DNA from 3 places in the Streptomyces sp. NPDC051243 genome. Region 1 is predicted to be linked to each of the others. Evidence: riboswitches for the same ligand, from Rfam matches in the RefSeq annotation. Region 1 holds a riboswitch; each other region holds the start of a gene.
What was found. Region 1 has a riboswitch for cyclic di-AMP ahead of ACIBAG_RS39875 (LysM peptidoglycan-binding domain-containing protein). Riboswitches for the same ligand answer to the same signal wherever they lie in the genome.
Positions count from the first base shown of each region.

Region 2: linked by a shared signal. The riboswitch ahead of ACIBAG_RS06770 (transglycosylase family protein) and the one ahead of ACIBAG_RS39875 (LysM peptidoglycan-binding domain-containing protein) in region 1 are both predicted to bind cyclic di-AMP.
Region 3: linked by a shared signal. The riboswitch ahead of ACIBAG_RS02975 (C40 family peptidase) and the one ahead of ACIBAG_RS39875 (LysM peptidoglycan-binding domain-containing protein) in region 1 are both predicted to bind cyclic di-AMP.

Region 1 is NZ_JBITES010000021.1:44,713-52,082, forward strand. It holds gene ACIBAG_RS39860 (polyprenyl synthetase family protein) at 1-1,006, opposite strand, end outside; partial or broken gene ACIBAG_RS39865 (peptide MFS transporter) at 1,349-2,734, shown strand; partial or broken gene ACIBAG_RS39870 (CocE/NonD family hydrolase) at 2,760-4,558, shown strand; cyclic di-AMP (ydaO/yuaA leader) riboswitch at 4,828-5,013, shown strand; gene ACIBAG_RS39875 (LysM peptidoglycan-binding domain-containing protein) at 5,019-5,750, shown strand; gene ACIBAG_RS39880 (HAD family hydrolase) at 5,782-6,612, opposite strand; gene ACIBAG_RS39885 (carboxymuconolactone decarboxylase family protein) at 6,745-7,206, opposite strand.
Region 2 is NZ_JBITES010000002.1:622,749-630,118, reverse strand. It holds gene ACIBAG_RS06795 (hypothetical protein) at 1-26, shown strand, start outside; gene ACIBAG_RS06790 (exopolyphosphatase) at 153-1,112, opposite strand; gene ACIBAG_RS06785 (DUF501 domain-containing protein) at 1,109-1,693, opposite strand; gene ACIBAG_RS06780 (septum formation initiator family protein) at 1,729-2,205, opposite strand; gene eno (phosphopyruvate hydratase) at 2,315-3,595, opposite strand; gene ACIBAG_RS06770 (transglycosylase family protein) at 3,911-4,603, opposite strand; cyclic di-AMP (ydaO/yuaA leader) riboswitch at 4,608-4,807, opposite strand; gene ACIBAG_RS06765 (transglycosylase family protein) at 5,006-6,079, opposite strand; gene ACIBAG_RS06760 (cytochrome P450) at 6,248-7,370, opposite strand, start outside.
Region 3 is NZ_JBITES010000001.1:676,021-683,390, forward strand. It holds gene ACIBAG_RS02965 (choice-of-anchor D domain-containing protein) at 1-1,182, shown strand, start outside; gene ACIBAG_RS02970 (NAD-dependent epimerase/dehydratase family protein) at 1,620-2,678, shown strand; cyclic di-AMP (ydaO/yuaA leader) riboswitch at 2,821-2,993, shown strand; gene ACIBAG_RS02975 (C40 family peptidase) at 3,050-4,417, shown strand; gene ACIBAG_RS02980 (hypothetical protein) at 4,579-4,884, shown strand; gene ACIBAG_RS02985 (caspase domain-containing protein) at 4,895-6,439, shown strand; partial or broken gene ACIBAG_RS02990 (substrate-binding domain-containing protein) at 6,647-7,370, shown strand, end outside.

The DNA.
Region 1 (7,370 bases):
CAGCCCGATGCACCACGGCGTCGCACAGCTCCATCAGCGCAGCCTTGGCATCAATGTCCGGCAACGGCGCCAACGCAGCCCGCGCATCCTCCGCGTACCGCACCGTGTCCCGCCGAGCCTGCTCCAACGCCGGATGCGCCCGCAGCGCGGTCAACGCCTCTGCATGCCGCGCGTCATCGCTCAGATCGGAGTCCAGCAGCTCGCACAGCGCGACATCCTCCGCCAGCCCCAGCCGCTCGGCCCGCTCCCGCAACCGCAGCACGGGCAGCGTGGGAATCCCCTCCCGGAGATCCGTTCCCGGCGTCTTCCCGGACTCGTGCGAGTCGCTCGCGATGTCCAGTACGTCGTCCGCCAGCTGGAAGGCGACACCCAACCGCTCCCCGTACTGGGTCAGCACATCGACCACCGTCTCGTCGGCGCCCGACATCATCGCCCCGAACCGGCACGACACCGCCACCAGCGACCCGGTCTTCCCGCCGAGCACATCGAGGTAGTGCTCAACGGGGTCCCGCCCGTCCTGCGGGCCCGCCGTCTCCAGGATCTGCCCGGTGACCAGCCGCTCGAACGCCTCGGCCTGCACCCGCACCGCCTCGGGCCCGAGGTCGGCGAGGATGTGCGAGGCCCGGGCGAACAGGAAGTCCCCGGTCAGTACGGCGACCGAGTTCCCCCAGCGGGTGTTCGCGCTCTCGACGCCCCGCCGCACGGCCGCCTCGTCCATCACGTCGTCGTGGTACAGCGTCGCCAGATGGGTCAGCTCCACCACCACCGCCGACGGCACGACGCCCGGCGCATACGGGTCCCCGAACTGGGCAGCGAGCATCACAAGCAGCGGCCGAAATCGCTTTCCACCCGCTCGCACCAGATGCTGGGCGGCCTCGGTGATGAAGGGGACCTCACTCTTGGTGGCTTCGAGCAATCCCTCCTCGACAGCCGCCAATCCGGCCTGGACATCGGCTTCCAGAGCCTGGTCCCGCACGCTCAGCCCGAACGGCCCGACGACGGTCACGAGGGGTCTCCTGTCTGCTGGTGTCTTCTGGCGGTTACACGGTTTGTCGATAGGTCGCTGCCATCACTCAAGTCAGCGTATCCGGTCACGTTTCGATCACCGATGCCGCCCACCCGTCCACCATGGGCGGTATCGGATCACGACCGGTATGTTTTTGATCACCTGATAAGGCCGGATATCTATCGACCTATAGGGAAGCAGCGGCCCGTGTCCCGAGCCGAGGTCGACTTCGAGCCCGGCAGCGGGCCCCCGCCCCGCGACGAACGCGCCTTCTTCGGCCAGGCCAGAGGCCTGCTCACGCTGTCCGGCCTCGAGGTCTGGGAACGCCTCTCGTTGCTCGGTATGCAGGCCATCCTCGTGCTGCACTTCGCCGACGCGGTCTCGTCCGGCGGAATGGCCATGTCCGCGGAAACGGCCGCCTCCGTCTCGGCCGCCTCCGTCTCCGCCGCCTCCGTCTCCGCCTCCTACGGCACCCTCGTCTACCTGGTCTCCATCGCCGGCGGCTGACTCGCCGACCGCGTGCTCGGCTCGCACCGAGTGGTCCCGCTGGGCGGCGTCCTGATCGCCGGCGGCCACTACGCCATGGCGGTACCGGCCGCCGGCACGACCTGGCTGGGCCTCGGCCCGATCAGCGCGGGCACGGGACTGCCCCAGCCCAACGTCGCCACCATGGTCGGCAAGCTCTACCGCACGGACGACGAACGCCGGAACGCCGGCTTCGCGCTCTCCTACGTGGCGATCATCATCGGCGCCTTCGCCGGCCCGCTGATCACCGGCCGGCTCGGCGACCAGAGGAGCTGGCACTGGGGCTCCTCGGCGGCCGCGATCGGCATGCCCTTCGGCCTGGTCCAGTACGTCGTCGGCCGCCGGCACCTGGCCGGCCGGAAGCACGCCGCCGAGTTCGCGCTCGCCCCTGACGCCATGCGCCGGGCGATCCGTCTGATCGCCTCGGGTCCGGCCACCGCCACCGCGCTCGCCGTCCTCCTCGCCACCGCCGGCCGGCTCACCATGGGCCGCTTCGTCGACCTGCTCACCCTCGTCTCGGTGATCGCCCCGGTCGCCTACTTCGCGGTGATGTCCGCGAGCCCACGGGCGACTCCGGAGGAGCGCGGCCGGCTGCGCCCGTACGTCGTCCTCATCCTCGCCTCCACGGCCTTCAACCTCGTCCTCTTCCAGGCGTACTCCACGATGATGGTGCTGGCCTCGACGAACGCCGAGACGACGATCCTCGGCTTCGACTTGCCCGCGAGCTGGTACGCCTCCGCCCTCGGCGCCTTGGCGGTCGCCCTCGCCCCCGTCGTCGCCGCGCTGGGGGTCCGTATGCGGCACCGCCGGCCGCACGCGTCCAACAAGATCGCGATCGGCGCGGCGCTCGGCGGCCTGTCGTTCCTGCTGATGGTGCTGCCGACCGCAGGCCACTCCTCCGACGGCCACCTCATGTCCGTCTGGTGGATCGTGGGTTCGTACCTGCTGCTCGGCCTCGGCGACATCCTTCGGGAGACCTCGGGCATGTCGGCCACGACGAAGCTCGCCCCGGCCGCCTTCGCCGGCCAGACCATGTCCCTGTGGTTCCTCGCCCTCGCCAACGGCATCCAGGCCCAGACGGTGAGGCTCTACGACGACGTCTCCAAGCCCGCCCACTTCGGCGTCAACGGCGCGATCGCGGTGGCCGCGGGGCTGGCCGTGACGGCCGCGGCACCTTGGCTGCGCCGCACGATGCACCCGGTGCGCCGACACGACGGGGGACCCGCTCATGCACATCCGTACGTCCTTCCCCTTCAAGACGACCCATGACGACCTCCGGATCCCGCCCCGGACGGAACCCTGCTGTACGCGCGTCGCGTGTGACGCCCGCTGACCGACGAGCCCGTACCGGCGCTCCTGGAATACCCGCCGTACCGCCTGACCGACTGGACCCGCGCCCCGCGACCACCAGCGCCACCCCTGGTACGCCGGCCATGGCTACGCCTCCGTGCGCGTGGACATCCGCGGGCACGGCAACAGCGAGGGCATGCCCACGGACGAGTACTCGGCGACGGAACTGGCCGACGGGGTCGAGCTCGTCAACTGGCCGGCGGCGCAACCCTGGTGCGGCGGCAGGGTCGGCATGTTCGGCATCTCCTGGGGCGGCTTCCACTCCCTCCAGATCGCGGCCCTCGCGCCCGAGCCGCTCAAGGCGATCGTCACGGTCCGCTCCACGTACGATCACTATGACAACGACGTGCACTACCTGGGAGGTTCCGTCCTCGCGGTAGACATGCACGCCTGGGCGGCGACGATGCTCGCCTTCGTCTCCCGGCCGCCCGATCCGCGGTACGCCGGCGAGGGGCGCGACATGTGGCTGGCGCGCCTGGAGTCCGTCGAGCCGTTCATCCACACCTGACTGGCCACCAGACCCGCGACGGCTACTGGCGGCACGGCAGCGTCTGTGAGGACTACGGCGCGATCGACGCCGCCGTCCTGGCGGTGGGCGGCTGGCACGACCCGTACCGCGACACGGTGCCGCGACTCGTGGAGCACCTGCCCGCCGACCGCGTGCGCGGCCTGATCGGCCCCTGGTCGCATCAGTACCCCGACCGCGGCCTGCCCCCGGGCCCGGCGATCGGCTTCCTCCAGGAGACGCTGCGCTGGTGGGACCACTGGCTCAAGGGCAAGGACACGGGCGTGATGTCCGAGCCCCTGCCGCGCGTGTGCGTCAGCGACTCGCACCGCCCGGCTACGGTGTACGCCACTTCGAGTTCGAAGCGGGCGAGGAGACCTGGGTGTCGGGGCGGCCGAAGGTGCGGCTGCGGCTGACGTCGGAGGTGCCGCGCGGGCAGGTCGTCGCCCGGCTCTGCGACGTGGCGCCGGACGGCTCCTCGACCCTGGTCACCCGGGGCATGCCGAACCTGTCGGCGCGCCACGGCCGCGACCATGCGGTGCCGTAGGAGCCGGGCGCCGCCGGGGACGTGACTTCGAGCTGAGCGGCATCGGCCATGCCTTCCCGCCCGGCCACCGCATCCGCCTCGCCGTCTCCTCCGCGTACTGGCCGTGGATCTGGCCCCGGCCGGACTCGGCGGCGGGCTTCACCCTCGAACCGGCCGGGAGTTCCCTGGAACTTCCAGTACGTGCACGTGCGTTGCACGAGGCAGCGATCACCTTCGAGGAACCCGGAGCAGGCGCCGCCGCTCGGCGTGAACGCCCCCGTCACGCTGGACGAACCGCGCCCCGAGCGGCTCGTCCTACGGGACGTGGCCAAGGGCGAGTGGCGCCTGGAGGTAGACCCTCGGTACGGCGGCACGCGCGTGTACCCCGACGGTCTGGAGTTCACCGAGGAGGCGCTGGAGACGTACACGATCAACGAGTCGGATCCCCTGTCGGCCCGCACCCGCTCGTACTGGTCGATCCACCCACCGCCCGGAGTCGGCGTGGAACGCCACGGTGCGCACTCGCTCGCAGATCAGCTGCGACCGGACGGACTTCATCACCTCCACCGAGGTGATCGGCCTGGAGGGCGAAGAGGTACTTTTCCACCGGACATGGGAGAAACGGACTCCACGGACAGCCGGTTAAACGCGAGTTGGACCCATTGCCCGATTTGCCGCTCTTGTGGATGCCAGTGAGTTGAGTCACGCACGGACGACCGCCCGCCCGACCCGGCACACCGCGTCCTTCCTTGCAGCAAGCGCAAGTTGAAGATTGGCAACCGCAAAGGATCAAGCACCCCATTCACGCCAGACCATGGTCAACCGCACGACGGGCGACCATGGCACTTGTTCCGGGCATGTGCTCTCGCATACGTTCCCGCTCGTCGGGCGGACGCCGAATCCTGCCGCCGCCCGAGTCATCCACCGACGCACTCACACACGCACGGCAGGAGCGGGGGACCCAGGTAAGTCGCCGCACCGGTCGCCTTGATGGCGCACCGGCCGCGGCTAGGGGTGAAGTCGCGCCGCCACACGGCGGCACGGCCGGGCACCTCCCCGCCCGAACCCGACAGCTCACCTCGCAGGCGTCGGAGAGGAACAGCGCCATGGCCCGAGGCAAGCACCGCCGCCCCCGCACCAACCCGCTCACCCGCCACGCCGTCGCCGCCGGAACCGGCACCGCCGCGCTCGCCCTCCCGCTCCTGGGAGTGTCCACCGCGAACGCCGCGGAGACGGCCCAGGCCTCCGCCCCGGCGAAGGTCGGGTCCGTCACGTACACCACGAAGAAGGGCGACACGCTCTACGACATCGCGGACCGGTACGACGTTCAGGGCGGCTGGAAGCAGCTCTACAAGGACAACCGCAAGGCCGTCGGCGACAACCCCCGGCTGATCCACCCGGGCCTCGACCTGAAGGTCCGCGCGACGAAGAAGGCGAGCACGACCGCCGACAAGGCGTCCGCGCCCGCCAAGAAGTCCTCCGTCGCCCAGGCCACCCAGTCCTCCGTGAAGTCGTACCCGAACAACCTCGACGGCTGGATCCGCAACGCCCTGGACATCATGTCCCAAAACGGAATTCCCGGATCCTACGAGGGCATTCACCGCAACATCATGCGTGAGTCGTCCGGCAACCCGTCCGCCATCAACAACTGGGACTCCAACGCCGCCGCGGGCACCCCGTCCAAGGGCCTCCTGCAGGTCATCGACCCGACCTTCGCCGCCTACCACGTGCCGGGCACGGTGTACGACCCCTTCGACCCGGTCGCGAACATCGTGGCCGCGTGCAACTACGCGGCCGCGCGCTACGGCTCGATCGACAACGTAAACGGGCCTTACTAGACAAAAGGCATCTTTGACCGACGAACGCTCCCTACTGGACGAAGTCGGCCAAGATACCCGCGAACAGTCTCTCGAGGACGACGGCGATGCCGTCGTCCTCGTTCGACAACGTGATCTCGTCCGCGACCTCCTTGAGTTCGGGGTGCGCGTTGGCCATCGCGACCCCGCGGGCGGCCCAGTCGAACATCGGGATGTCGTTGGGCATGTCCCCGAAGGCGATGGTCTCGTGCGCCCCGAGGCCGAGGTGCTCGGCGGCGAGCGCGAGACCGGTCGCCTTGGTGATGCCGCATGGCTGGAGTTCGACGGTCCCGGGCCCCGACATGGTGACGGTGGCGAGCGAGCCGACCACCGAACGCGCCGTCGCCGCCAACTCGTCGTCCGAGAGGCTCGGATGACGCAGCAGCACCTTGCTGATCGGCTCGCACCACAGGTCGTCGCGATACTGCACACGTACGGCCGGCAGCGTGGGGTGGGGCATCAGATAGCCGGGCTCGATGAGCGTGAGGCCGTCGACGCCGTCCTGGTCGACGGCCGCGTACACCTGCCCCACCTCGGCCTCGATCTTGCCCAACGCGGTCTCCGCCAACTCCCGGTCCAGCGTGACCGACCACAGCAGCCGGTCCGCGCCGGCGTCATACAACTGCGCCCCCTGTCCGCACACCGCGAGCCCCGTACTGCCCAGGTCGTCGAGGAGCGGTCGCACTCTGGGCGCCGGCCGTCCCGTCACGACGAGGTGCTGCGCACCGGCCGCCGCCACCAGCGCGAGCGCGTCGATGGACCGGTCCGACAGGGTGTCGTCGCCTCGGAGCAACGTCCCGTCCAGGTCAGTGGCGATGAGTGAATATGCGATAGGTGCGGCCATGATCAGAGAATACGGACAGGACGCCCCATCGACTCGACGTGAACCGGACGGCTGCTGTGTTCACATGTGTTGACACCTGCTCCGGTTCGGGTTCGGTTCGCGCGCCGCAACTGCCTGCCGCCTGTTGCGATTTCACCCCCATGTGGTGCCCGCGGGCTCCTTGATGGTGGTGTTGACGCGGTTGAACAGGTTCATCACGCCGATGAGCAGGATGAGAGCCGACAGTTCCTTCTCGGCGAAGTGGTCGGCCACCTCATCCCACAGCGTGTCCGGCACCGACTCGTGGGATCGGTCGGCGAGGCGAGTGACCGACTCCGTCAACTGCAGCGCGGCCCGTTCGGCGTCGGTGAAGTAGGGCGCCTCCCGCCAGGCGGCAACGGCATCGATCCGCTCGTCACTCGCCCCGGCCTTGCGCAGATTGACCGTGTGACCGTGCACACAGGCGCTGCAGCCGTTGATCTGGCTGGCGCGCAGCCCCACGATCTCCACGAGCTCCTGCGGCAGGCCGCTCTCGCCGATCGCCTGGAGGAGGGTTCCGATGCCCTTCATCGCGCCGGGAAGGACGTACGCCGGGTTGGTCATCCGTGCCTGCATGATTCGTGCCTCCTGTGTCAGTACTTCCGTCTTCACTGCACTGACGAGGCGGAGGAAGCAGTTGTGACCGGCAGACAGAAGATTTTTTTGGAGGGTGCCAGAAGCCCAGGACAGCCGACTCACACGTAACGTGTGGCCCGACCACATGGCAATGGCACACGGAG
Region 2 (7,370 bases), on a different contig from region 1:
GCCTCATCATCCTCCTCTGTAACTGACCGCCGGCCCAGCACATGGGCTCAGACAACGGCCCCGGTTCCTCTTACGAGGGACCGGGGCCATTCCGTGTCCTGCATGCCCTGCACCTACTGCACGTACTGCACGCCCTGCAGGCACCGCACGCGCTACGCGTCCTCCGCGTCCTCCGCGACCTTGAAGGCGATGCCGTCGAGGATGTCGTGCTCGCTCACCACGACCTCCTCGGCACCGATCCGCTCCATGATCGCGAGCAGTACGAGGGCGCCCGCCGCGATGACGTCGACCCGCCCCGGGTGCATGGACGGTACGGTCGCGCGCTCGGCGTGGGTGGAGTGCAGCAGCCAGTCGGTGATCTCACGGACCCGGTCGTGGCTGATCCGCGAGTGGTGGATGCGCGTCGAGTCGTACCCGGGCAGGTCCTGGGCGATCGCCGACACCGTGGTGACCGACCCGGCGAGCCCGACCAGGGTCCTGGCCTCGCGCAACGGCACCGTCTCCTCGGCGAGGTCGAGGGCCGCCTCGATGTCGGCCCGCATCGCCGCGATCTGCTCCTCGGACGGCGGGTCGGAGACCACCCCGTCGCGCACGAGATGACGCTCGGTCATCCGCACGCAGCCGACGTCCACGGAGCGCGCCGCACGGGCGTGTTCCTCGCCGACGACGAACTCGGTCGACCCGCCGCCGATGTCCACGACCAGGTAGGGCCGGTGCACGTCGTCCCGCCCCGTCAGCTCCTTCGTCGCGCCCGTGAAGGAGAACTCGGCCTCCTGGTCGCCGGTGATGACCTCGGGCTCGACCCCCAGGATGTCCATGACACCGCGCACGAACTCGTCCCGGTTCTCGGCGTCCCGGGAGGCGGAGGTGGCGACGAAGCGGAGCCGCTCGGCGCCGTGCTCCTTGATGATCGCCGCGTAGTCACGGCACGCGGCGAAGGTCCGCTCCAGCGCCTCGGGGGCGAGCCGGCCGGTACGGTCGACGCCCTGGCCGAGCCGCACGATGGTCATACGGCGGTCCAGGTCGACGAGTTCGCCGGTCTCAGGGTGTACGTCGGCGACAAGGAGCCGGATGGAGTTCGTACCGCAGTCGATGGCGGCGACCCGGGTCACTGGCCGCCCTCCTCGGACTCCCCGGATTCCCCGGACTGCCCGGACAGCTCGGACAGCTCGGACAGCTCGGACAGCGTCACGCACGCTCCCTTGCTCCACCACTCCGGCAGCATCGCGATCGCCTCGTCGCCGAGCGGATTGACCCCGGGCCCCGCCGCCAGCGAGTGCGCCACCAGCACATGCAGGCACTTCACCCGGTCCGGCATACCGCCCGCACTCGGGAAGCCCGTCAGCTCCTCGATCTCGTCGCGGCGCCGGATGTAGTCCTCGTGGGCGGAGCGATACGCGGCGGCCAGCTCCTCGTCGGTCTCCAGCCGCGCCGTCATCTCCTTCATCACGCCGTTCGCCTCCAGCGTGCCGATCGCCGACGACGCCTTCGGGCACGTCAGGTAGTACAGCGTCGGGAAGGGCGTGCCGTCGGGCAGTCGCGGGGCCGTCTCGACGACGTCCGGCTGACCGCACGGGCACCGGTGCGCGATCGCGCGCAGCCCGCGCGGCGGACGCCCGAGCTGCTGCTTGAAGGCCTCGACGTCCGCGTCGGTGGGCTCGGTGCGCGGGGTGGGCGGCGGGGGCGTTTCCATGCCTGTACGAAAGTCTCTCTGAAGTATCTGTCGGTTCACTGGTCGGAGGCGTCGGCCTTGTCGATGCCGTCCCAGATGTTCGAGTACCAGGGGCGGTCGGCCGCGGCGACGTCGGCCCTCGACTGCTTGGCGGCGTCCGGGTCGACCACGATGAAGCCGGTCTCTCCCGGCATCACGTAGTGCAGCCGCTGCCGGATCTGCTGTTCGGCGTACGCGTCGTCCTGCCAGCGTGCCTTGGTGTCGCGCAGTTGCTCGACCCGTTTGGCGGCCTCTTCCTTCTGCCGCTCCAGATCGGCGATCTCGGCGCGCTGGGAGACGTACTGCCTTATCGGGTAGGCGAGCGCCACGACCATGGAGCAGACGACCAGCGCGAGCAGCGCGGCGCGTCCGGTGAGCCTGGAGCGCCGGGCCTGCCGCTTGGTCTGGGAGCGGTAGACACGGGCCGCCGTCTGCTCGCCGAGCAACCGGATCCTGGTCGCGGTGGAGAACCGGTCCCGGTCCTTCACGGCCATTTTCCCCGCCTCCCGTTTCACACGCGTACGTCCCCGCACACGGTACGGGACCGAGTACGGGGACGTACGTATGACTGGCTAAGGCTTAACCCGGTATGGGTCAGCCTGGTCAGCCCTTGTACCGCGGGAAGGCCGAGCGGCCGGCGTACACCGCCGCGTCGTCGAGGATCTCCTCGATGCGCAGCAGCTGGTTGTACTTGGCGACGCGCTCGGAGCGGGCCGGGGCGCCGGTCTTGATCTGGCCGCAGTTGGTGGCGACGGCCAGGTCGGCGATGGTGACGTCCTCGGTCTCGCCGGAGCGGTGGGACATCATGCACTTGAAGCCGTTGCGCTGGGCGAGCTCGACGGCGTCCAGGGTCTCGGTCAGCGAGCCGATCTGGTTGACCTTCACCAGCAGGGCGTTGGCCGCGCCCTCCTCGATGCCGCGGGCCAGGCGCTCGGGGTTGGTGACGAACAGGTCGTCGCCGACGAGCTGGACCTTGTCGCCGAGCTTGTCGGTGATGGTCTTCCAGCCGTCCCAGTCGTCCTCGAACAGCGGGTCCTCGATGGAGACGAGCGGGTACGCGTCGACGAGCTCGGCGTAGTACTCGGTCATCTCGGCGGCGGAGCGCGCCTTGCCCTCGAAGAGGTAGGAGCCGTCCTTGTAGAACTCGGACGCGGCGACGTCGAGCGCCAGGGCGATCTGCTCGCCGGGGGTGTAGCCGGCCTCCTTGATGGCCTCGAGGATGAGGTCGAGGGCCTCACGGTTGGAGCCGAGGTTGGGGGCGAAGCCGCCCTCGTCGCCGAGGCCGGTGGCCAGGCCCTTGCTCTTCAGGACCTTCTTGAGGGTGTGGTAGACCTCGGCGCCCCAGCGCAGCGCCTCGGAGAAGGTCTCCGCGCCGATCGGGGCGATCATGAACTCCTGGATGTCCACGTTGGAGTCGGCGTGCGAGCCGCCGTTCAGGATGTTCATCATCGGCACCGGCAGCAGGTGCGCGTTCGGGCCGCCCAGGTAGCGGAAGAGGGGGAGGTCGGAGGCCTCGGAGGCGGCGTGGGCGACGGCGAGGGAGACACCGAGGATGGCGTTGGCGCCGAGCGAGCCCTTGTTGTCGGTGGCGTCCAGGTCGAACATGGCCTGGTCGATCAGGCGCTGCTCGGTGGCGTCGTAGCCGACCAGCTCCGGGCCGATCTGCTCGATGACGGCGAGGACGGCCTTCTCGACGCCCTTGCCCAGGTAGCGGTTGGTGTCGCCGTCGCGGAGCTCGATGGCCTCGAAGGCGCCCGTCGAGGCGCCGGACGGAACGGCGGCACGACCCGTGCTGCCGTCGTCGAGGCCGACCTCGACCTCGACCGTGGGGTTGCCTCGGGAGTCCAGGATTTCCCGGGCTACGACGACGTCGATGGACGGCACGAGCATCTCCTTCTTGGGATGTGACGCGGGTACGCAGACCGCGGTGGGTGCTGCGAGATGAGCCTAACCGGCTCCGGCGGATCGGCCAGCGGTCGACCGCCCCGTGGACGGAACCGAGAGCGAATTGTTTCCGAACGGAACAAAAACGCGGTGCGGAGTTCCGGGGTCCCGGGGGAAAAGAAAACCCCGCCCCGGTGCGTACGGGGGAAGACGCACCGGAGCGGGGAGCCCGTGGGGACGGGGGTGGCCCTCACGAGGTCTTCACTATGAGGTCCACGGATGTGAGGGCGCAGTGGTTCAGCTACCGAGGCACTGTTACTTCAGGTGCAGCTGCTGACCCGGGTAGATCAGATCGGCGTCCTCGACGATGTCCTTGTTGAGCTGGAACAGCTTCTCCCAGCCGCCCTTGACGTTCTGCTTCTCGGCGATCGTGCTGAGGGTGTCACCCTTGACGACCTTGTACTCGCCGTCGCCCTTCTTGACCTTCTTGCCGGTCGGGGTGGTGACGGTCTTGCTCGACTTCTTCTCGGCGGCCGGACGCTCGGCGGAGCGGGAGGCCGACTGCTGCTCGGTGGAGCGGGTGGTGCTCTCACTGCTCTGCGAGGAGCCGCCGGCGGAGGAGCCGGTGTAGGCGGCGCTGGACAGGCCGGTGCCGCAGTGCGGCCAGGCGCCCTTGCCCTGGCCCGCGAGGACCTTCTCGGCTATCTCGATCTGCTGGGCCTTGGTGGCCTGGTCGGCGGTGGCGGCGTACTTCGTGCCGCCGTACGCGGCCCAGGTGGAGGCGGAGAACTGCAGACCGCCGTAGTAGCCGTTGCCGGTGTTGATCGACCAGTTGCCGCCGGACTCGCACTGGGCGACGGCGTCCCACTCCGAGGCGGTGGCGGCCGAGGCGCTGCCGGCCGCCATCAGCGGGGCGGCGACGGCGGCGGCGCCGGTGACGCCGACGACGGCGATGGCGCGAGCGGCCTTGGACGGACGACGGTGCTTGCCCTTGCTGGAAAACAGCATGGAGAGATCCCCTCACCGACGCCTGCGAGGTGAGCTGTCGGGTTCGGGCCGGTTGAGTTGCCCGGCCGCGCACGTTCGCCTTCCGGCTCCCGCTGCGCGACTTCACCCCAAGCCGACTCCGGCCGTGCGGCCCCGAAGGGCCTCAACTGCCGGACCCGGCGCAAACCTTGGGTCCCCCGCTCCTGCCTACGGCGCTTGACGCGACGACTGTTCCCGTACGGCCGCCGGCAGGATTCGGCGTGACGGCTGTCGGGGCTCGCACTGGTGGCGAGCGATCACGACCGTAGACACTCGATTCCCGGAATTACAAAGACGATCAGGGCTTCTGAGATCTATCTCTCACTGCAGCTAAAACGGACATTCAGGAGCGAAGTGGGGCGCGAACTCCCGCTGCTTTTCGCCCTATTCGGCAGGGACTTCGAGGGTCTGACCGGGGAAGATGTGGTTCGCGTCAGCGCCGATGTCCTGCTTGTTCGCCTGGTACAGCGCCCGCCACCCGCCGTCGAGGTCAAGGGAGTCGGCGATCGAGGCGAGAGTGTCGCCGGCACGGACGGTGTACGAGGCATGGCGGCCGGAGGACTTGACGGCGCCGTCGGCAGCCCCGCTCTCGTCGGCACTGGCACCGCGATGACGCCCGGAGCCGGCCGCGGAATCGGCCTTCGCGGCGTCGACGGCGCCGGTGTCGACAAGACCCCAGGAGCCCGCCCCCTGCTCCGAGTTGCCCTGGTCGTCACTTGTCGGCGTCCCCGTGGGGGAGCCGTCGGGCGACTGGGAGATCTCCGCGCCGTCGGATGTGCCGGACTTTGCGGAGCTGTCGGCCGTGGAGGGGGAAGCAGGCGAAGAGGAGAGATTCTCGGACGATTCGGACGAATCACCCGAAGAACCGCTCGACGAGCCGGGCGAATTCGAGGCACTGGAGGAGCTCGAGGAGTCCGAGGAGCTGTTCGACGACTCATCGGATTCCGACGAACCGGACGAACCCGACGAGCCGGATGACTGGGATGAGCCGGATGAGTTCAATGAATCGAGCAATCCGGAGGATCCGGATACTTCGGACGGGGAGTCCTCCTCCACGCCGGTGTCTAGGTCGACCGAGCCCGACTCCTTGGTGAGCCCGCTGAGCAGTCCGCAGGTGCGCCAGGCGCCGACACCCCGGTCCGCGAGGATCTTCTGGGCCACGGCGATCTGCTGGGAGCGGCTCGCCAGGTCGGGGCTCGCGGCATAGTCGAGGCCGCCGTACTTGTCCCAGTCCTCCTGGGTCAACTGCAGTCCGCCGTAGCGTCCGTTGCCGGTGTCGGCGCTCCAGGAGCCGCCGCTCTCACAGTCGGCCACCTTGTCCCAGACGCTGCCGTCGGCGGCGCTCGCACCCGTGGCGCCGAGGAGCGGGATGGCGATGGCGGAGCCGGTCACTCCGGCCGCGACGAGGAGAGCCGGAGCCTGACGGGGGCGTCGGTGACGACCGTTCCCGGAGAGCATGCGGGGACCTTTCGCGAGACAGCAGTGAACACGGCGCCCGAAAACCTGTGCGCCATCGTTGATCCGTGAAGTTATCGGCAGACGATCACTTGTCACAAGTTAATGCCGCGCAGATCACGTGAAGATCACAGACTTGAGCGCGCGTCACGTCTGCGGTGGCGGACGAACTCACCCAAGCGGGGTGAACTCCACCGGAAGCGTGCGCAGTCCGCGCATGATGAGGCCGCCGCGCCAGCGCAACTCGGCCGGATCCACGGCGAGTTCCAGATCCGGCAGCCGGGTGAGGAGTGTGGCGAGGGCGGTCTGGCCCTCCAGACGGGCGAGCGGGGCGCCGAGGCAGTAGTGGATGCCGTGGCCGTAGCCGAGGTGCTGGTTGTCGCGGCGGCCGAGGTCCAGGACATCGGGGTCGGCGAACCGCTCCGGGTCCCGGTCGGCGGCGGCCAGGACGACGAGAACGGGGTCGCCGGCCGCGATGTGCTGCCCGCCGATGGTGAGGGGCTCGGTGGCGAAGCGCCACGTGGCGAGTTCGACGGGGCCGTCGTAGCGCAGGAGTTCCTCGATGCCGGTTTCCAGGAGGGCGGTGTCGTGGGCGGCGAGGGAGGTCTGCAGGCGGGCGCGCTGCTCGGGGTGGGTGAGCAGGGCGTAGGTGCCGTTGCCGATGAGATTGACGGTCGTCTCGAAGCCGGCGAACAGCAGGATGAAGGCCATGGCGGCGGCCTCGTTCTCGGTGAGGTGCTCGCCGTGGTCGGAGGCGCGGATGAGGCCGGAGATGAGGTCCTCGCCGGGGGTGGGGGCGTCGGGGAGTGCCTCGCGCTTGCGGTGGATGAGGTCGGCGAGATAACCGCGCATCTTCTTCACGGACCGCGCGACGCCGCCCCTCGGCCCGCCCTGGTGGCGGATCATCATGCCCGCCCAGTCCCGGAAGTCGTCCTGGTCCTCGCGGGGGACGCCGAGCAGGTCGCAGATGGCGTAGATGGGGAGCGGGAAGGCGAACTCGTGGATGAGATCGGCGTTCCCCTTCTGCGCGAACCCGTCGATGAGGTGGTCCGTGAGCTCCTGCACGCGCGGGGCGAACTCGGCGACCCTGCGGGGCGTGAAGGCCTTGGAGACGAGCCGGCGCAGGCGGGTGTGGTCGGGCGGGTCGATGTTGAGCAGATGCGTCATCAACTCGGCCTTGCGCTCGCCCGGGATACCGGTCTTGCCCTTGGCGTGGGCCGGTTCGTCATGGTGGGCCGGGTTCTTGGACAGACGGCTGTCGGCGAGGGCTTGCTTCGCGTCGCCGTAGCGGGTG
Region 3 (7,370 bases), on a different contig from region 1:
ACGGTCACCAACACCGGATCCCGCCCGGCGGCACGGGTCAGCCTCGCGGTCAGCCGGGAGTGGCGTGTCACCACACCGCTGCCCGGCACCGCCCTGCCACCCGGTGGGGTTCTCACACTGGACGTCGTCTTCAGCCCGGGACACTCCGGCCCGCTGGCCGGCACGCTCGTGGTCGACGCCGACACGCTGGACGGCCCCGTCGCCGTAGCGCTGGAAGGCACCGGCGTGGCCGCCCCGATCACGCTGCTGAACCCCGGCGCACTCGCCTTCGGCGACCAGCCGCTCTCCACCCACGGGCTCCCCAGGACACTGACGGTGAGCAATGAGGGCGTGCTCGATCTGGAGATCGGTGCCGTCGATCTCGTGGGGCCGCACGCGGGTGACTTCAGCGTCACCGAGGACCGGTGCCGGCGGGAGACCATCCCACCGGAGCGGTCGTGCACGGTCGCCGTCCTGTTCACCCCGAGCGTTCTCGGGGCCCGCAGCGCCGAGCTGCGGATCACCGACAACGCCTCCGGCAGCCCCCGCACCGTCGCGCTCACCGGCACGGGCGTCCCGGCGCCCGTGTGCGGGGCCGACCCGACCGCGGTCGGCTTCCCGCCGCAGCGCGTGGGCACCGCGGCCGCGCCTCAGCAGGTGACCCTGACCAACAACGGAACCGGTCCGATCACCGTGACCTCGGCAGCGGTCATGGGAGCCGCGGCGGGCGACTACACGGTCCAACAGGGCTGCACCGGCGGACCGTTGGCCCCAGGAGGAACCTGCGTGGTCGAGGTGACCTTCCTGCCGACGGCGATCGGCCCACGGGACGCCGAGCTCGTCGTACGTTGCGCGGCTCCCGTGCCCGGCCTCTCGGTGCCGCTGACCGGCACCGGTCTCGGCACCGTGGTGACGTTCGACCCGCCGGGGCTGGTGTTCGGTTCACAGCCGGTCGGCACGTTCAGCGCACGTCAGGACCTCCTGCTGTTCAACACCGGGAACACGGAACTGACGATCCAGAGTCTCTCGGTCAGCGGCGACTTCCGCCACGACCACTCGTGCGGTGCGCTGCGGCCGAACGGTTACTGCCGAATCAGGGTGATCTTCCTTCCGACGGCGAAGGGCACCCGCACCGGCGAGGTACACGTGACGGACAGCTTGGGCCGGACCCACACCGCCGCCCTGCTCGGCACCGGGGTGTGACCGGGGTTCTTCGACGCGCACCTCTTCTACAAGTGGGCCGAGCACCCGGCCCTCGACGGCCGCCCGGCGGTCGGCGACGACTGGGGCGAGGCGCTGGTGGAGGCCTTTCCCGGGCAGCCGCTGCGACTGGACCCCAAACGGCCTGGGTGGTGGACACTTCACGGTACGTGGCGCGCGAGGGCGGACTGCGCCGCACCCGTGAACTGGAACTCCACCACGACGCCCTCGACCGGCTGCACCGGCTGTACATGGAGTCAGGGGTGCGCGCTCCCGTGACGACACCGGGTACATGCGAAGGATCCAGCCGGAGTACGAACTCCGCCTGCGCGCTGGTGACTGACCGAGCGTCGGTCGCCCGGTACCCCTGGCCGTGCACAGGGAGCGCAGCTACCGTGATCGACCGGCCTCCGTACGGGAGAACGGCAGAAGGAGTGAGGGTGGGCGCAGAGGGGTCGGCACCTGTGCTGGTCACCGGTGGCAGCGGGTTCGTCGGCAGTCATCTGGTCCAACGGCTGCTGGAGCGCGGCTACGACGTCCACGCCACCGTGCGCGGCACGGCCGACGCGGCGAAGGTACGGCCGCTGCGGTTGATGCAGGAGGCGCATCCGGGCCGGCTGTCGCTGTTCGAGGCGGACTTGCTGACGCCGGGCGCGTTCGACGAGGCGATGAGCGGCTGCCGGGTGGTGTTCCATGTGGCATCGCCCTTCCGCGTGCCGGAGAAGATCAAGGACGGCCGCCGGGAGATGGTCGACCCGGCCCTGCTCGGCACGCGCAACGTGTTGGCGGCCATCGAGCGGACGCACACGGTCGACCAGCTCGTCCTCACCTCGACCGTGGGTGCGATCTTCGGCGATTACGCGGACGTCGCGGCCATGGACGACGGCGTGCTGTCGGAGCGGTACTTCAACACCACCAGCACGGTGGAGAACAACCCCTACCACTACGCCAAGACGGTCGCGGAGCGCGCGGCGTGGGACGCGGAGGCCGCCCAGGGCCGCTGGCGGATGGTGTCGGTCAATCCCGGCCTCATCCTGGGCCCCTCCCTCACGCCCGCCTCGGAGTCCGGCAGCCTGTTCCTGCTTCAGGAACTGTTCAAGGGCTACTTCTTCTACGGCGCCCCGGACTTCAGCTTCACCACGGTGGACGTGCGCGAGGTCGCCGACGCGCACATCGCAGCGGCGGAGAACCCGGCCGCGAAGGGCCGCTACATCCTCGCCGCCGCGGCCATGACGTCCTTCCACGAGATGTCCCGAATCATCCGGACCCGGCACCCCCGTGACCTCCGCCTCCCGCGCACCGCGCTCCCGCACTGGCCGGTACGCGTCCTGGGACCGGCCTTCGGGCTGAGCCAGGACTACATCCGCAAACACCTCGGCATCCGCTTCCGGGTGGACAACAGCCGCAGCGTGAACGAACTGGGCATCACATACCGCCCGATCGAGCAGACGCTCCTGGATCACTACGAGGCGTGGCGGAGCCAACGCGCCGCGAAGTGATCCAGGACCGAGATCCACCCCAAGCGTCGAAGGTCACAAAAACGTATCGGACATTTCACACGTCAACCTTCACGTGAGACACACAAGTTGGTTAGGTTACGCCTCAGGCCGCACGACGACCTCCGGCGATCCCCGCCGGGACGTGCGGCCTCCGCCGAGTCCGGTGCGCCCTCGGGGGCCACTGGAGCCGGGGACCCAACCGAACTTGGGGTGAATCGGCCCAACCGCCTTTCGAGGCAAGGGCCGTAGGGCACACCTTCCGGACAACCGCCCGAACCCGTCACCTAACCCGGTAGGCGGAGCACGGAAGGAGTACGTCGCCCATGGCGCCGGAACGAACCGCGCGTCCGGGGGCATTGAGCCTCCCCGGCATGCGCAATTCCGCACTCGCGTCGGCGGCCCTCACCTCTGTGGCCCTGCTGGCCCAGACGGCCAACGCCGCCCCCTCGGCGAGGGACGAGGCGCCGAGCCGCGAGGAGGTCAGCCGTCGGGTCAGCTCCCTCTACGACCAGGCCGAGTCCGACACGGGGACCTTCAACGCCACCCGCGCGGCGGCGACGGGACCCCGCAAGCGCGCCGACCGGCCGAGGGACGCCGGGCGCGGAGCCGCCGCAGGGGCCCGTGGCGAGGAGAGCAGGCGCGGCGACCCCGCCCTCGACAACGTCACCCGGCAGTGGTTCGACGCCGCCCGCTCGAAGGTGGGCCCGACCGTCCCGGCGACGCTGCCTAGCGACCGAATACCGGCCCGCCCCACCGGGACACGCCCCACACGCCCGACGGAGCGCACGCCGGAGGACCTCACCGACCGGGCACGGGAAGCCTCCCGCCGCGCGGCCCTGGAGCTCCCCGCCGGGCCGGTCGCCGAGCTGCCGTCCGCGCCGGCCACGGGGAGGGCGCCTCTGGGGGAGCTGACCGCCGGCCCCGTCGCCGCCCTGCCGCCCGCTCCGGAGGCACCGCAGGAGACCGACTGGAGCGCCCTGGACACGCAGAGCGCCTTGAGCACCCAGACCGCCCTCGCCCTGCCCGCCCCGACCGCCGAACCCACCGGCGGCTCGGCAGCGGACCCGCAGCAGCGGTCCGCACTGCGGACTACCAAGGAGCACAACCAGCGCAAGCTCGACCGGGCGCGCGAGCTGCTCTCCGCGTACATCACCCAGCAGAGCACGGCACTCACACCCGCTCCGTCCCAGCCCTCGGCCGAGACACGCTGGGAGGCCCTGCAGGACCTGGGACCGGCCGACCTGACCCCGGTCCCGGCCGACCCGGCGGCCCGCTCCGACACGGGCCGGCCCTTCTACACGAGCCAGACCCTGGACACGAGCCAGGCTCTCGTCACGAGCCAGGCTCTCGTCACGAGCACCGCCACCGCCTCCCCCACCCCCCAGGACACCCGAGCCGTGCGGGCCCTCGACTTCGCCCGCGCCCAGATCGGCAAGCCCTGCGTCTGGGGCACGACGGGCCCGGACGCGTACGACGGCGGGGGCCTCACCCAGGCCGCCTGGAAGGCCGCCGGCATCGCCCTCCCCCGTACCCCGCAGGAGCAGGCGACCGCCGGCCGCGGCATCGCCCTCGCCTACATCGAGCCCGGCGACCTGGTCCTCTTCCACGCCGGGCACGTCGGCATCTACTCCGGAAACGGCATGATGATCCACGCCCCCGGCCCGGGAGCGGTCATACGCGAGGAGTCGATCCACTTCGCCGGGGAGTCGGAGATCCACAGCGTGATACGACCTGCCTGACCGTGATACGACCTGCCTGAGAACAAGGGCCTCGTACTTCTTCGGGGCCCTATTTTCCCGCGCGGGACATGAACTGCGCTCCCCCTCCGTACAGTTGGCTCGCGAGCGAAGGCCGAGGGGGAACCGTGACATCAGCTGCCGCACCATCCGACGAACCCGCGGTGCCTTTCTGGGTGTCGTACGACGAAGAGCTCCGGGATGACGACGACTCCATGGGCCTGTTCGGCAGCGGCGGAAACGACGAGGTCAGACTGCGGAACGTGCCCCTGGGGCCACTGCGCAGGAACCTTGCCGAGGCTGTGGACGCGTTGCAGCAGCTGTTCAGCGAGGCGGCTGCGCGAGGAGGCCCGCTGCCGCTGCGGGAGGCGCACCTGTCCTTTCAGGTGACGGCGAGCGGTGGCGTGCAGTTCATCGGTACCGCGCAGGCGCAGAGCAGCCGCGGCATCGTGCTGGTCTTCAAGCAGTGACCGGCGCGTGATGGGGCGTCACAGGGCTTTGCTCATCGGGGCCAGTGACTACGAGATGCACGGCGTCTCGCCGCTCCCCTTCATCCCCGGCGACCTTGCCCGTCTCGGATCGGCCCTCGAAGACCGCGGTTTCGACGAGGTCCAGGTCCTGGCCGCGCGGGAGGGCGGGAAGCAGATCTCGGCGAACTACGTGAACGCCCGGGTCATCGGCTTCCTCAGGCGCGCACGCCCGGGCGACACGCTGCTCGTACTGCTCAGCGGGCATGGCGTGCACGCCGGGGGGCGCGACTACCTCGTACCGGAGGACATCGATGAGGACACACACCCCTTCGAGTCGGGATGCGTACCGATCGACTGGCGTCAGCACCTCGACGAGACTCCCGCCGCCCATGTGGTCTTCCTGATCGATGCCTGCCGTGAGGGAATCGATCAGGAATCAATGGGCGTGGCGGGGGTCAGGCAGTGGAGCCGCCAGAAGATCAGCGCGGCGTTGCGGCGCAAGGTGGCTTACGTATACGCCTGTTCGCCGGCGCAGCTCGCACTGTTCGTGCGCACACACGAGTCGCCCGTGGATGCGGTGCCCGGTGTCGGACCGGGGGAATCGTTCAGCATTTTCTCGCGTTCGCTGTCGGATGTCCTTTCCGCCCGGCCATCGACCGCGCCGCTCGCCCTCGACGAGTTCAAGGACGCGGTTCAGGACCGGATGACAGAGCTGCACCGCGCATATCGGAAGAGGGGCGAGCCGCAGACGCTGCGAATCGTCACCGACATCCCGTCCGACGGGTTCTTCTTCCTGCCCGTGTCAAAGACTCCGGCGACGCGACTCTCTCGCCCCTCCGCGGGCACGAACACGCGTGCGGCAACGTACGACAGCGCGGCTATGAGCGTTGGTGCCGGTGTTTCCGCGCCGACCAGAAAATTCGGCATCCGGCGTGCTCGACGACCACTCTCCGTGCTGGGACTGCTCGGCCTGCTCGGTGCAACGGCCTGGGCCGTGGCCTCCCTTAACGGCAACGACAAGAATGACGGCGAAAAACCCAGCAAGACCAGAACCGATGTCTCGGCCACGGCCGGCCCTTCCGGATCCGGATCCAAATCTCCGAGCGCCGGCACCGAAGAGAGCCATTCCGAGGCACCGACCCTCTTCAGCCTCCCCAATTGCACCGCGAGTGACGTGGATTTCACGGTGCGCAGTACCCACAACGTCTATGAGCCCGGCGAGGATCCTCAACTCAAGCTGACCGCCACGAATCCCTCCAGCAGGAACTGCAAGCTGGATCTCGGCCCGGCGGAAACCGTCATCACGGTCACTCAGGCAGGCGACGAGGCCGCGCTCTGGTCCTCCGCCGACTGCCCGGACGGCTCCGGCAGCCTCCTCGTCCTGGTACCCGCCGAAGGCCGGGCGACCCGGACGGTCGAGTGGAACCGCAAGCCCAGCGCCCCCGAATGCGGTATCCCTTCGACGAGCTCGGCGCCCGCAGGCACCTACCTGGTGGAGGCACGGGCGCCCGGGCTGACGAAGGCACAGACCTCATTCGTACTGGAGCAGGGCTGAGCCAGGGCGTCCCCGCTGCCGACTCCCCACCACCTCGACTTTGTCGATACGTCCGGACAAGCCCATTGACATCACCCTCGGGCGGCCGCATGGTACCTGTCACTAGAGCGCGCTACTAACGCGCTCCAGCCGAATCCATCGGGCGGAACCCGTGAACCTCCCCCACCTGAGAACCCGCCCTGATCAGCACAGCGAGGTGCATGGGACATGCGCAGACACCACCGAGCCGCCGCTCTGACCGCCACCGTGCCGGCCGCCGCCCTGTTCGCGACCGGCTGCTCCAGCGGCTCCGGCGGCAAGAAGCCCGAGGAGGGCGCGGCGGACGCGTCGGCGGGCAAGGCCACCACCCCCGGATGACGGTGGCCATGATCACCCACGCGGCACCCGGCGACACCTTCTGGGACCTGATCCGCAAGGGGGCCGAGGCGGCCGCCGCCAAGGACAACGTCAAGCTCGTCTACTCCTCCGACCCCAGCGCCGGCAACCAGGCCAATCTGGTGCAGAACACCATCGACCAGAAGGTCGACGGCATCGCGCTGACCGCCGCCAAGCCCTCCGCCATGAAAGCCGTCGTCGCCAAGGCCACCGCCGCCGGCATCCCGGTCGTCGGCTTCAACGCCGGCCTCGACGACTGGAAGGACCTCGGCATGCTCGAATACTTCGGCCAGGACGAGAACATCGCCGATGCCGCCTCGGTGAGCGGCTCAACGAAACCGGCGCCAAGCACGCCCTGTGCGTCATCCAGGAACAGGGCCACATCGCCCTCGAAGCCCGCTGCGCAGGCCTGAAGAAAGGCTTCAAGGGCACCACCGACACCCTCTACGTCAACGGCACCGACATGCCCTCCGTGAAGTCCACCATCACCGCCAAGCTCCAGCAGGACTCCCCCATCGACCAGGTCGTCACCCTCGGCGCCCCCTTCGCCCTGACC